Regions from separate parts of the Paenibacillus sp. FSL K6-2859 genome, predicted to be linked through region 2. Evidence: a T-box and tRNA genes for the amino acid it is inferred to sense, from the RefSeq annotation. Region 2 holds a T-box; the other regions hold tRNA genes.

Region 1 (3,248 bases), 3.3 Mb from region 2:
TTAGACGACAATACTACAGATACCTACACCATCGTATTTCCAAACCAGGCAGAACCCAATGATAACAAGATTTCAATGTTCTCGCCTATTGGCATGCAGTTGCTGTTAGCTCAGATCGGCAGTACATGTCAGCTTGCTATACCTTCAGGTGAGTTATCAGTAAAAATCGAAAGTATTAAGTTTGTGAATTGTGGTGAGGTAGCCGTTCTTATTTAAGCCAACTCGCACATATCACCAACATTAACAGCGTCCCTTTCCAATCTTATGGAAGAGGACGCTGTTCATCTATTCAGCCTGCTAAGCACTTCTTCATACTCTTATTTAAGCCTTAAGCCTTCACCCAGTTTACTGACTGATTTATTGATACGAGATGCTCTGGTTTCAGGTTTTTTCGCTGCTTCGATCCAAGACACATATTCCTTCTGATAAGAATAAGCTAGACCGTTAAAATAAGCTTCTGCCTGCTCATGCCTACTCAGCGCATCAAGGAAATCCTCTGGGGCTTCTACCTCCCGTAATTGATGATCTTGCTCCATCGTCATACGCACAATATCACCAGGTTGAGCTTTGGCTAGATCCCTTAGTTCTTTCTTTACCACCATAAAATGCTTTCCGTTTCCATGGGGCATAAGCGTTCCTCTATAGGGGATTCCATTTACACTTCCTTTTACCTGTATTCTGGACTTTGTTTCAAATATTTGTTCGGCATCAAAAGGGACGTTAAGATAAGTCCAGCTCCCGCTTGCATCAGGCCGCACTAATTTAGCTTCGAATTCAAACATAGCTACATCCCCCTCAACTAAAATCCTATGTTCTATTGTATCCATTCGAATGTAACTATACAAAAAAACACCTATCTATAATAGATAGGTGTTTCTTAATTATAAGCGGGTGATGGGAATCGAACCCACGCTATCAGCTTGGAAGGCTGAAGTTCTACCATTGAACTACACCCGCAAAGGTATAAAATCGGGATGACACGATTTGAACATGCGACCCCCTGGTCCCAAACCAGGTGCTCTACCAAGCTGAGCTACATCCCGTCAAAACATGTAATTACTTCGTAATAAAAATGGCGCGCCCTGAGAGATTCGAACTCCCGGCCTTTTGATTCGTAGTCAAACGCTCTATCCAGCTGAGCTAAGGGCGCAAAAATTATGGAGCGGAAGACGGGAATCGAACCCGCGACCCTCGCCTTGGCAAGGCGATGCTCTACCGCTGAGCCACTTCCGCAAAATATGGTGCGCGTGAAGGGACTTGAACCCCCACGTCGTGAAACGCCAGATCCTAAGTCTGGTGCGTCTGCCATTCCGCCACACGCGCACACTTTAAAAATAATGGTGAGCCATGAAGGACTCGAACCTTCGACACCCTGATTAAAAGTCAGGTGCTCTACCAACTGAGCTAATGGCTCGCAAGATGGGGTCCCCGAAAAGTATTCGGATTCACCTTCAGAGAGTAACTTCACTTTTTGGGGTGAAGTGGCTGGGGATATAGGATTTGAACCTATGCATGACGGAGTCAAAGTCCGTTGCCTTACCGCTTGGCTAATCCCCAACAATAATTAACTAAATGGCGGAACCGACGAGATTCGAACTCGCGATCTCCTGCGTGACAGGCAGGCATGTTAGGCCAACTACACCACGGTTCCAAAGACATAATGCATAAGTGAAAATTGGTTGCGGGGGCAGGATTTGAACCTGCGGCCTTCGGGTTATGAGCCCGACGAGCTACCGGGCTGCTCCACCCCGCGTCATTTAATAATTATATACTATTCATTTACACTTCGCCAGCTAGTCCCAAAACATCATGCTTAAGGAAAATTTGGTTGCGGGGGCAGGATTTGAACCTGCGGCCTTCGGGTTATGAGCCCGACGAGCTACCGGGCTGCTCCACCCCGCGTCGTTCTTAAATGAATATGGTGGAGGCTGAGGGGATCGAACCCCCGACCCTCTGCTTGTAAGGCAGATGCTCTCCCAGCTGAGCTAAGCCTCCATGTTATGACCCGTATGGGATTCGAACCCATGTTACCTCCGTGAAAGGGAGGTGTCTTAACCCCTTGACCAACGGGCCATGCTAATAAAATTTGTGGCGGAGAGAGAGGGATTCGAACCCTCGAGACGCTTGTGGCGCCTACACGATTTCCAATCGTGCTCCTTCGGCCAAACTCGGACACCTCTCCATAAATGGCTCCCCGAACAGGACTCGAACCTGTGACAACTCGATTAACAGTCGAGTGCTCTACCAACTGAGCTATCAGGGAATATGGTGGGCCTTAGTGGACTCGAACCACCGACCTCACCCTTATCAGGGGTGCGCTCTAACCAGCTGAGCTAAAGGCCCTTTTAAGACATTTAAATATTAAGGGCAAAAAAAATACCACGGGTAATGTGGTTGTCCGCTTGGCGGCGTCCTACTCTCCCAGGACCCTTCGGTCCAAGTACCATCGGCGCTGGAGGGCTTAACGGTCGTGTTCGGGATGGGTACGTGTGGAACCCCTCCGCTATCGCCACCAAACGGGCATTTACATCGTAAATGCTCAGGCTTGAGTCGCCTGAAAACTGAATCCGAATCGAATTTGCGTCTTAAATATAGGATAAGCCCTCGACCGATTAGTATTGGTCAGCTCCATGCATTACTGCACTTCCACCTCCAACCTATCTACCTCGTCGTCTTCAAGGGGTCTTACTAATTGGGAAATCTCATCTTGAGGGGGGCTTCACGCTTAGATGCTTTCAGCGCTTATCCCGTCCGTACGTAGCTACTCAGCCATGCTCCTGGCGGAACAACTGATGCACCAGCGGTACGTCCATCCCGGTCCTCTCGTACTAAGGACAGCTCCTCTCAAATTTCCTGCGCCCACGACAGATAGGGACCGAACTGTCTCACGACGTTCTGAACCCAGCTCGCGTACCGCTTTAATGGGCGAACAGCCCAACCCTTGGGACCTACTTCAGCCCCAGGATGCGATGAGCCGACATCGAGGTGCCAAACCTCCCCGTCGATGTGGACTCTTGGGGGAGATAAGCCTGTTATCCCCAGGGTAGCTTTTATCCGTTGAGCGATGGCCCTTCCATGCGGTACCACCGGATCACTAAGTCCGACTTTCGTCCCTGCTCGACTTGTAGGTCTCGCAGTCAAGCTCCCTTATGCCTTTGCACTCTTCGAATGATTTCCAACCATTCTGAGGGAACCTTGGAACGCCTCCGTTACTCTTTAGGAGGCGACCGCCCCAGTCAAACTGCCCG
Region 2 (3,248 bases):
AACGGTGTATTGATCATGAACAAATGTGCAGATCTGCTGCCTGACTATTTTAGCTTTGTAAAAGGTATGGTAGATTCAGAGGATCTTTCGCTGAACATCTCCAGAGAGATGCTCCAGCATGACCGTCAGCTGACCTTGATCGCTAAGAACATTAAGAATAAAGTGAAGAGCCAACTGCAAAGCTTGCTGAAGGATGAAAGAGAGAAATATGAGCAGTTCTATAATGCTTTTGGCAGACAGCTTAAATTCGGTGTGTACAATGATTATGGAATGCACAAAGATACACTTCAAGACTTACTGATGTTCTACTCCTCCAAGGAGAAGAAGCTGGTAACACTGGACGAATATGTATCAAGAATGCCAGAAGATCAGAAGTACATCTATTATGCATCCGGAGAGTCGATCGACAGAATCGAAAAGCTCCCACAAACCGAGCTGGTATCGGATAAAGGGTATGAAATTCTCTACTTCACTGATGATATTGATGAATTTGCGATCAAGATGATCCAGTCGTATAAGGAAAAAGAATTTAAATCCGTATCCAGTGGTGATCTGGGAATCGAAGCTGACGAAGCGGACAAGCCAACGGAAGCGGAAGAGAACGAAAACAAGGAGCTTTTTGAAGCGATGAAGGACATCCTGTCCGGCAAAGTGAAGAATGTTAAAGCTTCCAAACGTTTGAAGACGCATCCGGTATGCCTCTCTGCAGAAGGTGAACTGACGATCGAGATGGAAAAAATCCTGAAATCGATGCCGAATGGGCAAGAGGTTCAAGCGGACAAGGTACTCGAAATCAACATTCATCACGAAGTATTCCAGTCCTTGAAAGCGGCAGCTGAGAACGATAAAGAGAAGCTCGGTTTATACACGAACTTGCTGTACAACCAAGCCCTGTTGATCGAAGGATTGCAAGTTAGTGATCCTGTTCAATTCACCAATGATATTTGTAAAATCATGAAATAATATAAAGTACAGGGACCATCCAATTGTATTATGATTGGGTGGTCTTTTTCATGGGAATTATGGCGAATTCATTATGTTTGAGCTTATGCATTGACATTACTCGATAAATTAAGTATTATTTCCAGTAACTTGAATATGTAAAAGCAAAGAAGAGAAAGAGTACCACGGCAATTCTTTCAACAGAGAGCTCCGGTCGCTGAAAAGGAGTAAAGAAAACCCTTGGGAATATGGTCTCAGAGCTGCGCATCGAAACCTTATGGGTTGTAGGCTGCGCCGGAACCTGCATCCGTTACAGTGCTAGGGTATAAACGTTAATTAACGTCGTACCTGAAGAGGTAAATGTCATGAGGCATTTATAAAATTAGGTGGTAACACGTGAGTAGAACTCTCGTCCTTTGTGGATGGGAGTTTTTTTGTTGTCTAAAAAAAGGAGGAGAAGGTTAATGAGTAATGTGTTAATAGGTGGTGCTTGGCCGTATGCGAATGGATCTTTACATCTTGGGAGATTATCAAGTGTGTTGCCTGGGGATGTGCTGGCACGATATTTTCGCTCCAAAGGGGATAACGTATTATATGTATCAGGCAGTGATTGCCATGGCACACCCGTAGCGGTTCAGGCTGCGAATGAAGGAATTACGCCCGGAGCCTTTGCGAGCAGATATCATGAAGAGTTTCTGAAGTGTTTTGAACAGCTGGGATTTAGTTATGATCTATATACTCGAACGGATCAACCGCAGCATCATAAGGTCGTGCAAGAGTTGTTTACAAAGCTGCTAGAGAATGGTCATTTATATAAAAAAACCATTGCGCAATGTTACTGCGAGGTAGATCAGCGCTTTTTGCCAGACAGATATGTAGAAGGGACTTGTCCGGTATGTGGCCAGCGTGCACGAGGGGATCAATGTGATTATTGTTCTACGATTCTAGATCCTGCCGATTTGTTAGACAGAGTCTGCAAATTATGTGGGAGTACGCCAACAGAACGGCCTACAGAACATTATTATCTTAGCTTATCTAATTTTCAGTCTGAATTAACGGAATATGTAGAGGAAGCACAATTTTGGAGAGAAAACGCTGTTAAACTGACCAAACGTTATTTACAAGAAGAGCTGCAGGACCGCGCGGTAACAAGAGACTTGTCTTGGGGTGTAGATGTCCCTGTGGCTGGATTTGAAGATAAAAAAATTTATGTTTGGATTGAGGCGGTAAGTGGTTATCTATCAGCCAGTAAGCAGTGGGCTGCGCAGTCCGGAGGAAGCTGGGAGGATTTTTGGTTAGAGAATAAAGGGAAGATTACCGCTTATTATGTCCATGGTAAAGACAATATTCCTTTTCACACCTTAATATGGCCGGCTGTGTTATTAGGAGTAGGAGGTTTGCATTTACCGGACAGGATTATATCTAGCGAATATTTAACCCTTGAAGGGCAGAAGTTCTCCACTAGCCGAAATTGGGCGGTCTGGGTACCTGATATTTTAGAGCGGTATCAGCCAGATTCTATTCGTTATTTCTTAATTGCCAATGGACCCGAGAAGCGGGACACGGATTTTTCCTGGAGAGAGTTTATTTATAGCCATAATGGAGAGCTGCTTGGAGCATTTGGTAACTTTGTGAATCGTTCATTGGCTTTTGTAGATAAGTTTTATGAAGGGAAAGTGCCGAACGGGCAATTGGATAAGGGGTGGAGGGACAACATCGACCTCTTGTATCTGGAATCAGGGCGGCTTATTGAGGCTGGGAATATAAAAGATGCGCTGGAGTATATTTTTTCTTACGTGCGCAAGGCAAACCAGTATTTCGATCTGCAAAAACCATGGATACAGATAAAAGAGGATCAGGTTTCTTGTGATTCTGCAATATACACATGTGTTCAGATTATTGCGAACCTAGCGAATTTGCTGCATCCGTTTCTCCCGTTCTCTTGTGACAAGATCAGGGGGTTCCTGTCGTTAGAACTACCGAATTGGCAGCCTTGCTCGGTGCCCCCTTACCAACAGATTACTGATTTACAATTGTTGTTTGAACGAATTGATATTAGTCGTATTAAAGAAGAAGAGGATAGACTAGTTCAACAACAAGTGAATAAATAGCGAAGATTCTTAACCATTCTTAAAGCTTTCAATAAACTTAGAAGCTAGTGATGATAAGTATTTATCCTTGATCCAGACGGCGGCGACCCGCGTGCGTAGTGATTCACTACTGATTTCTTTATAGATCAAATTCCGATTACTCGTTAATTCGAAAGCGGATTTGGGAATGATTCCGATGCCAAGACCAGCGTTTGC
Region 3 (3,248 bases), 1.8 Mb from region 2:
GCGTATATGAAGATGATAAAGACCATACTGTTCTAGAGATCTTGCTTCGAATGAAAGCAGAGTTTACGCGCAAACAAGATGGATTCTCTGAACTATTGAACCTGCAAATGAGCGAAATCACTGTTCATCTGATACGGCTTCTTAGCGCATCTGGGTTTCAATCGCCAACGGAAGACAGAGTCCAATATGTTCTAAACTATATGAATGAGCATTACCGCCATAAGCTATCGGTCGCAACACTTTCTGAGATGTCTGGATACAGCTATGATCGTTTCCGCCATTTATTTAAAGAGCGATTCGGTGCTTCACCTCTACGCTATCTACTATTGAAACGTCTGGATTATGCAAAGTCTCTCTTGCAACATACCCAAATGCATATCTCTGAAGTATCAGCTGCTGCTGGGTTTGTGAATGACGCCCAATTTTGCAATATGTTTAAACGTGAAATTGGTCTCACTCCACGAGCATTCCGCCTAAGCAGTCAATAAAACAACACTCCACACAAAAAGGCCGTTGAATTAGAGACGCCTCTAATTCAACGGCTTAAGAATAAAAGCTCAAAGACAAAGAAAAAAGGTTTGTAAAGTTGCTTATACAAGCGACTTTACAAACCTTTTTGATATACCGGCGAGAGGACTCGAACCTCCACGGTTTCCCTCTCGATTTTGAGTCGAGCGCGTCTGCCATTCCGCCACGCCGGCACATATGAACTTAATGGAGGCGCCACCCAGATTTGAACTGGGGATAAAGCTTTTGCAGAGCTTTGCCTTACCACTTGGCTATGGCGCCATGTAAAATATGGAGCGGACGACGGGAATCGAACCCGCGACCCTCGCCTTGGCAAGGCGATGCTCTACCGCTGAGCCACGTCCGCATAAAATGGCTGGGGATATAGGATTTGAACCTATGCATGACGGAGTCAAAGTCCGTTGCCTTACCGCTTGGCTAATCCCCAATAACATTTTAAAGTAAAATGGGGCGACTGATGGGTCTCGAACCCACGAATGCCGGAACCACAATCCGGTGCGTTAACCCCTTCGCCACAGTCGCCATATTAAACTGAAATTCGTTGCCATTCTTCTTTGTTAAAGTAAATGGGGCGACCGATGGGTCTCGAACCCACGAATGCCGGAACCACAATCCGGTGCGTTAACCCCTTCGCCACGATCGCCATATTAAACTTTAGAAAGAATTTGGCAGGGGCAGCAGGAATTGAACCCACACCAACGGTTTTGGAGACCGTTGTTCTACCTTTAAACTATGCCCCTAAAACTGGTGGAGGATGATGGATTCGAACCACCGAACACTTACGTGAGCAGATTTACAGTCTGATGCGTTTGGCCACTTCGCTAATCCTCCAAGGATGGTGCCGGCGAGAGGACTTGAACCCCCAACCTACTGATTACAAGTCAGTTGCTCTACCAATTGAGCTACACCGGCATGGCACTCATTCTATTGTGAAAATCATGGTGGCTCGAGACGGATTCGAACCGCCGACACGAGGATTTTCAGTCCTCTGCTCTACCGACTGAGCTATCGAGCCAAGGTAAAAATGGCGGAACCGACGAGATTCGAACTCGCGATCTCCTGCGTGACAGGCAGGCATGTTAGGCCAACTACACCACGGTTCCAAAAGATATAATTTCTTGATGAAAATTGGTTGCGGGGGCAGGATTTGAACCTGCGGCCTTCGGGTTATGAGCCCGACGAGCTACCGGGCTGCTCCACCCCGCGTCGTTCTTAAATGAATATGGTGGAGGCTGAGGGGATCGAACCCCCGACCCTCTGCTTGTAAGGCAGATGCTCTCCCAGCTGAGCTAAGCCTCCATAAACAACAATTGTTATTGTACCAAAGTCCACTATGTAAAATCAAGTGAAAATTTGGTGACCCGTATGGGATTCGAACCCATGTTACCTCCGTGAAAGGGAGGTGTCTTAACCCCTTGACCAACGGGCCATACTAAGTAAAAATTTGTGGCGGAGAGAGAGGGATTCGAACCCTCGAGACGCTTGTGGCGCCTACACGATTTCCAATCGTGCTCCTTCGGCCAAACTCGGACACCTCTCCATATGGCTCCCCGAACAGGACTCGAACCTGTGACAACTCGATTAACAGTCGAGTGCTCTACCAACTGAGCTATCAGGGAATATTCATACCAGGCTTGATGCCTGAAAACTGAATCCGAATTGAATTTGCGTTTTAAGTATAGGATAAGCCCTCGACCGATTAGTATTGGTCAGCTCCATGCATTACTGCACTTCCACCTCCAACCTATCTACCTCGTCGTCTTCAAGGGGTCTTACTAATTGGGAAATCTCATCTTGAGGGGGGCTTCACGCTTAGATGCTTTCAGCGCTTATCCCGTCCGTACGTAGCTACCCAGCCATGCTTCTGGCGAAACAACTGGTGCACCAGCGGTACGTCCATCCCGGTCCTCTCGTACTAAGGACAGCTCCTCTCAAATTTCCTGCGCCCACGACAGATAGGGACCGAACTGTCTCACGACGTTCTGAACCCAGCTCGCGTACCGCTTTAATGGGCGAACAGCCCAACCCTTGGGACCTACTTCAGCCCCAGGATGCGATGAGCCGACATCGAGGTGCCAAACCTCCCCGTCGATGTGGACTCTTGGGGGAGATAAGCCTGTTATCCCCAGGGTAGCTTTTATCCGTTGAGCGATGGCCCTTCCATGCGGTACCACCGGATCACTAAGTCCGACTTTCGTCCCTGCTCGACTTGTAGGTCTCGCAGTCAAGCTCCCTTATGCCTTTGCACTCTTCGAATGATTTCCAACCATTCTGAGGGAACCTTGGAACGCCTCCGTTACTCTTTAGGAGGCGACCGCCCCAGTCAAACTGCCCGCCTGACACGGTCCCCGTACCGGATTACGGTACTAGGTTAGAACCTAGATACGATCAGGGTGGTATCCCAACGGCGCCTCCACCGAAGCTTGCGCTCCGATTTCTACGGCTCCCACCTATCCTGTACAGATCGTACCCAAATTCAATATCAAGCTGCAGTAAAGCTCCATGGGGTCTTTCCGTCTTGTCGCGGGTAACCTGCATCTTCACAGGTATTAAAATTTCACCGGATCTCTCGTTGAGACAGCGCCCAAGTCGTTACGCCATTCGTGCGGGTCAGAATTTACCTGACAAGGAATTTCGCTACCTTAGGACCGTTATAGTTACGGCCGCCGTTTACTGGGGCTTCGGTTCATAGCTTCGGATTGCTCCTAACCACTCCCCTT

What was found. A T-box is a leader RNA that pairs with one kind of tRNA and senses whether it is charged. The one in region 2 lies ahead of metG (methionine--tRNA ligase), so its partner is inferred to be a tRNA-Met.
Region 1: it has a tRNA-Met gene. The T-box ahead of metG (methionine--tRNA ligase) is inferred to sense a tRNA for this amino acid. The anticodon was not compared.
Region 3: it has a tRNA-Met gene. The T-box ahead of metG (methionine--tRNA ligase) is inferred to sense a tRNA for this amino acid. The anticodon was not compared.

What each region holds. Positions count from the first base shown of each region.
Region 1 is NZ_JBBOYU010000001.1:934,693-937,940, reverse strand. It holds gene MHB64_RS04140 (GreA/GreB family elongation factor) at 1-216, shown strand, start outside; gene MHB64_RS04135 (YdeI/OmpD-associated family protein) at 318-782, opposite strand; tRNA gene MHB64_RS04130 (tRNA-Gly) at 887-957, opposite strand; tRNA gene MHB64_RS04125 (tRNA-Pro) at 970-1,043, opposite strand; tRNA gene MHB64_RS04120 (tRNA-Arg) at 1,074-1,150, opposite strand; tRNA gene MHB64_RS04115 (tRNA-Gly) at 1,159-1,233, opposite strand; tRNA gene MHB64_RS04110 (tRNA-Leu) at 1,240-1,323, opposite strand; tRNA gene MHB64_RS04105 (tRNA-Lys) at 1,339-1,414, opposite strand; tRNA gene MHB64_RS04100 (tRNA-Gln) at 1,483-1,557, opposite strand; tRNA gene MHB64_RS04095 (tRNA-Asp) at 1,574-1,651, opposite strand; tRNA gene MHB64_RS04090 (tRNA-Met) at 1,677-1,753, opposite strand; tRNA gene MHB64_RS04085 (tRNA-Met) at 1,826-1,902, opposite strand; tRNA gene MHB64_RS04080 (tRNA-Val) at 1,920-1,995, opposite strand; tRNA gene MHB64_RS04075 (tRNA-Glu) at 2,002-2,073, opposite strand; tRNA gene MHB64_RS04070 (tRNA-Ser) at 2,090-2,182, opposite strand; tRNA gene MHB64_RS04065 (tRNA-Asn) at 2,188-2,263, opposite strand; tRNA gene MHB64_RS04060 (tRNA-Ile) at 2,267-2,343, opposite strand; rRNA gene rrf (5S ribosomal RNA) at 2,401-2,517, opposite strand; rRNA gene MHB64_RS04050 (23S ribosomal RNA) at 2,593-3,248, opposite strand, start outside.
Region 2 is NZ_JBBOYU010000001.1:4,204,129-4,207,376, reverse strand. It holds gene htpG (molecular chaperone HtpG) at 1-963, shown strand, start outside; T-box leader at 1,101-1,362, shown strand; gene metG (methionine--tRNA ligase) at 1,407-3,053, shown strand; gene MHB64_RS18745 (LysR family transcriptional regulator) at 3,063-3,248, opposite strand, start outside.
Region 3 is NZ_JBBOYU010000001.1:5,981,110-5,984,357, forward strand. It holds gene MHB64_RS26545 (AraC family transcriptional regulator) at 1-488, shown strand, start outside; tRNA gene MHB64_RS26550 (tRNA-Leu) at 623-701, opposite strand; tRNA gene MHB64_RS26555 (tRNA-Cys) at 716-789, opposite strand; tRNA gene MHB64_RS26560 (tRNA-Gly) at 800-874, opposite strand; tRNA gene MHB64_RS26565 (tRNA-Gln) at 881-955, opposite strand; tRNA gene MHB64_RS26570 (tRNA-His) at 975-1,050, opposite strand; tRNA gene MHB64_RS26575 (tRNA-His) at 1,096-1,171, opposite strand; tRNA gene MHB64_RS26580 (tRNA-Trp) at 1,195-1,268, opposite strand; tRNA gene MHB64_RS26585 (tRNA-Tyr) at 1,274-1,359, opposite strand; tRNA gene MHB64_RS26590 (tRNA-Thr) at 1,365-1,440, opposite strand; tRNA gene MHB64_RS26595 (tRNA-Phe) at 1,468-1,543, opposite strand; tRNA gene MHB64_RS26600 (tRNA-Asp) at 1,554-1,631, opposite strand; tRNA gene MHB64_RS26605 (tRNA-Met) at 1,658-1,734, opposite strand; tRNA gene MHB64_RS26610 (tRNA-Val) at 1,752-1,827, opposite strand; tRNA gene MHB64_RS26615 (tRNA-Glu) at 1,883-1,957, opposite strand; tRNA gene MHB64_RS26620 (tRNA-Ser) at 1,976-2,068, opposite strand; tRNA gene MHB64_RS26625 (tRNA-Asn) at 2,072-2,147, opposite strand; rRNA gene MHB64_RS26630 (23S ribosomal RNA) at 2,208-3,248, opposite strand, start outside.